2 regions of the Pseudorhodobacter turbinis genome follow, and region 2 is predicted to be linked to the other one. Evidence: riboswitches for the same ligand, from Rfam matches in the RefSeq annotation. Region 2 holds a riboswitch; the other holds the start of a gene.
The links. A riboswitch is a leader RNA that binds a small molecule or an ion and turns the genes downstream of it on or off. The one in region 2 is predicted to bind thiamine pyrophosphate.

Region 1: another riboswitch for thiamine pyrophosphate. It lies ahead of thiD (bifunctional hydroxymethylpyrimidine kinase/phosphomethylpyrimidine kinase); the one in region 2 lies ahead of EOK75_RS10835 (thiamine ABC transporter substrate-binding protein).

Annotation. Positions count from the first base shown of each region.
Region 1 is NZ_CP039964.1:1,309,696-1,312,086, reverse strand. Features, by position in the region: partial or broken gene EOK75_RS06280 (transposase) at 1-222, shown strand, start outside; partial or broken gene EOK75_RS21825 (transposase) at 266-657, shown strand; TPP riboswitch at 1,394-1,497, shown strand; gene thiD (bifunctional hydroxymethylpyrimidine kinase/phosphomethylpyrimidine kinase) at 1,554-2,333, shown strand; gene EOK75_RS06265 (FAD-dependent oxidoreductase) at 2,330-2,391, shown strand, end outside.
Region 2 is NZ_CP039964.1:2,263,630-2,266,020, forward strand. Features, by position in the region: gene EOK75_RS10825 (cytochrome c1) at 1-630, shown strand, start outside; gene EOK75_RS10830 (dihydrofolate reductase family protein) at 712-1,251, shown strand; TPP riboswitch at 1,293-1,400, shown strand; gene EOK75_RS10835 (thiamine ABC transporter substrate-binding protein) at 1,437-2,391, shown strand, end outside.

The DNA.
Region 1 (2,391 bases), 950 kb from region 2:
AGAACTACCAACCCAATCGAAAGCACCTTCGCCACGGTTCGGCATCGCACCGGCAAAACCAAAGGATGCCTCAGCCGCAAAACGGGCCTTGCCATGGCGTTCAAGCTGATGCTGTCAGCCCAGACCAAATGGCGCAAACTCGACGGCGCAAACCGTATGCCTGAGATCATCCAGGGGATTGAATTCAAGGACGGTATCAAGCAACTTAAAAAGGCCGCCTAATCACGCTGTCACCAACTTTCGGGCATAGCTCTCAAACCATGAGAGGGGGGCAATATCCAACAGCCGCCTGATCCGTTTTGATGCGCGCAGCGTCACCTTCCGCGTCAAAGATTACCGTCTTAAAGGCGCAGGCCGCCACACCACCATGACGCTGGCCACAAATGAGTTCATCCGCCGCTTCCTGATCCACGTGCTCCCGAAAGGCCAGCACCGCACCGCCACTACGGGTTCTTCGGAAACGGTAACCGCGCGGCCAATATCGCCAGGATCCGGCAGCTGCTTGGCGCAAACATATCAGACCAAGGTCGCGGTGATGACGACAGCACCAGCGATACCAATGGACCGCCCCGTGTCCTCGCGCTGCCATGCCCGTGTTGCGGTGGCCAGTTGATCATCATCAACACAATCGCACCCGCTCAGCACCCCAGAGCGCCGCACGTCATAAATTGTAGTCTCAGCCGCACGCTACAACGTCTGCGGACCAACGGTCATGCGCAAATCAATATATTGAAGCGACAGAAGTCGATGACACCGATGCGATGCGGTGCATATCCGCCAAAGGTCAGAAAGATTCATAAGGCGTTTGCCCGAAAATGCCCTGTGCAACCAGCCTGTCCAGGCGGATCCAGAGCACCCAAACCCCACAAATCCCCATAGACGCCACTGATCCACCAAGACCAACCCCGCGATTTCTCGCTTGAGCGCTTCTCCGACGCCAGGCAATGATACGCGCCACACAAACGTCCGTGCGGGGCGTCCGAGAAACCTACACCCAAGCCGCCTTGCCAAATTGTCGCTGCGTGTCCACGCAGTATGATACGCGCTGCATTTGCTTTCTGTATGATGTTGCAGCGCAGCGTAAGAATTGGAAATTCAAGCAATTGGCACAAAGAATAGGGCAGCCGAAGATCAGGGCGCAAACACATCGCAATACGGAGAGACTTCTCGTCTTAAGCATAAAGGCAAATCGCCGCGGAACGTGACCTTCGTGAACAAAAGCGACGTAGCGACTTAACAATCACAGAGCAATTCTTGTGGTGAGGTAAAACGATTTGTTCAATTTTGGTAGCTTGCGACCGCTTTTGGGATTCAACAACACAAATCTACGGGGCAGTTCTCTCGGATATTTTTATCGTTTGACGCCTGCGCACGATCCATCTAACAATCTGTTTGAAATCTGTTGGGGTGCCCGTTTCCGGGCTGAGATGCACAAGCTGCGAACCCATTGAACCTGAACCGGTTAGGACCGGCGGAGGGAACAGTTGGCGGACCTTGCGTCCGTTCTGGTCTACACCCGTTGCATCCTGCCCCCTGAAACAAGGGACGATTGCATGGTGGCCAACGCGTTAACGATAGCTGGTTCTGATTCCGGTGGTGGTGCCGGGATTCAGGCAGATCTCAAAGCATTTTCGGCAATGGGAATTTATGGTGCCTCTGTTGTGACTGCGGTTACGGCACAGAACACCAAAGCTGTCACAGCCATTCATCCGATTCCGGATGATGTTGTCGTAGCGCAGATCAAAACTGTTCTGGATGACATTCGGATTGATGCGATCAAGATCGGGATGCTGGGGACACCGTCGCTGATTGAGGCGGTGGCCGACGCCCTGAATGGCTATGAAGGTCCGATTGTGCTCGATCCGGTGATGGTTGCAAAATCGGGTGATACGCTGCTGGAAGACAGTGCCATCGCCGCGTTGAAGTCATCGCTCTTTAGGCGCGCAACATTGTTAACACCCAACCTACCGGAAGCCGCAAAACTGGTGGGCGATGGATCTCTACACGCGCAGGCAAAGGCGCTTTTACACCTCGGTGTCGGCGCGGTTTTGATGAAGGGCGGGCACGCAGACGGTGAGGTCTGCACCGATCATCTGGTGTCGCCAACGGGGAGACATGAATTTTCTGCACAGCGTGTGAACACGCGCAATACCCATGGAACTGGATGTTCCTATTCCTCTGCAATTGCGGCGGGTTTGGCCCAAGGAATGGCGTTGAACGATGCCGTATCGCGTGCGCATGCGTGGCTGCATCAAGCGATCTTGCAGGCCGATAAATTGCACGTCGGACAGGGTCACGGGCCTGTTCATCACTTTCACGCGTTTTGGACATGAGCGACATTTGCACCATCATCGGCGGCGGCGTCTGCGGTCTGGCCATGGCGGCAGAGCT
Region 2 (2,391 bases):
ACCGAGGTCTGTTCGGCCTGCCACGGGTTGAAGTTCGTCCCGATCCGCGCCTTGGCGGATAAGGGCGGCCCACATTTGCCCGAGGATCAGGTGCGCGCCTATGCCGCCGAGATGGAGATCTTTGATGCGGAGCTGGATGATTTCCGGCCTCGCAAACCCACTGATCACTTTCCGCCACACGGCGATCCTAACGCCCCGGACCTAAGCTTGATGGCAAAGGCCCGCGCTGGTTTCCACGGCCCTGCGGGTACTGGTATCAACCAGTTCGTGAAGGGTATTGGCGGACCGGAATATATCGCCTCATTGCTCAAAGGCTATACCGGCGAGGAAAAGGAAGAAGCAGGCACCACCTTTTATGAGAACACTGCCTTTCCGGGTGGCTGGATCTCTATGGCGCCGCCTCTCTATGAAGATCAGATGGAATATCAGGATGGCCACTCAAACAGCATCGAGAATGTTGCCGAGGACGTGACCGCCTTCTTGATGTGGACCGCCGAGCCAAAAATGATGGCCCGCAAGCAGGCAGGCTTTACCGCTGTGATCTTCTTGTCTGTCCTGTCGGTTCTGCTCTATCTGACCAACAAGCGGATCTGGTCGGCTGTCAAAGGCCCAAAGAAAAAGCACGTTTGATCTAATCACGTGCGTTTGCAAAGGCCCCGCCCGAAACGGTGGGGCCTTTGCCTATAAACAACCCGTACGAAAGCTGTCGCCATGTCCCTGACCTGCCACGCCTTCATCGCAACAAGTCTTGACGGCTTTATTGCGCGCCCCGATGGCAGCATTGATTGGCTGGACCCGTTCAATACGGGCAGCGAGGATCACGGCTATGATGCCTTTATCGCCAGCATCGACGGGATCATCATGGGGCGGGGCACGTTTGAGACCGTTCGTCAATTCGCCCAATGGCCCTATGCCCAGCCGGTGATCGTGCTGAGCCAAAGCCTAACGGTTGAGGATGTTCCGGCAGATCTGGCGGACATCGTGGTGATCAGCGATATGGCACCAGCGGATCTTGTGACCGTCCTGGCATTTGAGGGCTGGCGCCGGGTCTATGTTGATGGTGGCCGGGTTTTGCAGTCATTCTTGCAAGAGGGTTTGCTGGATGAAATCACTCAAACCCGCGTGCCCGTGCTGTTGGGGCAGGGCCGCCCCCTGTTCGGCAGTTTGCCCGAAGAGGTGTCCTTGACCCATCAAACCACCCGCAGTTTCCCCTCGGGCCTCGTTTCCTCTACCTACCGGATTGCGCGCTAGGGCATTTCGCCCTTGCCCCCGCTGCGCGGCGCGCTAGACTCACTCTCACCTCGGGGAGCCTTTGTAGAAGGCTGAGATTTGGCAAAAGCCACAGACCCGTCGAACCTGAACCGGTTAGAACCGGCGGAGGGAAGGTGCATGGAATGATCCATCCCGACTTTCGGCCGTCGTTTATGGAGAGACCCATGTTAAAGCGACTTTTCTTTTTACCCTTTATCGCGACCTCCGCATTGGCCGATACGCCTGTGCTTACGGTCTATGCCTCCACCTCATTCGCGTCGGAATGGGGGCCGGGCCCCGCAATCGAACAAGCGTTTGAGGATATTTGTGCCTGCGATCTGCAGTATCGCACCACCGACCTGATCCCCAGCCTGATGCTGGAAGGTGCGCGCACCGAGGCCGATATCGTGATCGGCATTTCCACGGATGAAACCCTGCGCGCGCGGGCAACCGGCCTTTTCGGCCCGCATAATCAGGACCTGTCGACTCTGTCGCTGCCGGTGGAATGGGCTGATACCACCTTCTTGCCATTTAACTACGGCGATACCGCCTTCATCTATGACAACACCAAGTTGGCCACCCCGCCGCATGACTTTGAATCACTGGCCGCCTTGCCCGAGGATGTGAAAATCGTGATCCAGGACCCGCGTTCCTCTGGCGGCGGGCTTGCTTTGGTGCTTTGGGTCAAGGCGGTTTACGGTGACCGCGCCGAGGATTACTGGCAACGCCTTGCCCCCCGCATCCTGACCGTCACCAAAGGTTGGTCCGAGTCATACGGTCTTTTCACACGCGGTGAGGCGGATCTGGTGCTGTCCTACATCACCTCCCCCGCCTACCATCTGATCGTGGAGCAAGACGAAACCAAGGTCGCCGCGATTTTCGACGAGGGTCATTATTTCACCGCCGAAGTTGTGGGCCGGATCGCAAACACCGATCAGCCGGAACTGGCGCAAGCCTTCATGGATTTCATCCTTTCCGAGACGTTTCAGGAAATGATCCCACGGGTGAATTTCGGCTTTCCGGTCAAGCTTGATCCCGATTTGATGCCACCCGAATTTGCCAAGCTGAAGCTGCCACAAAAATCGCTGTTTTATTCCGAGGACGACGTCGCAACCTTGCGCGATTCTGCCGTGGCCGAAT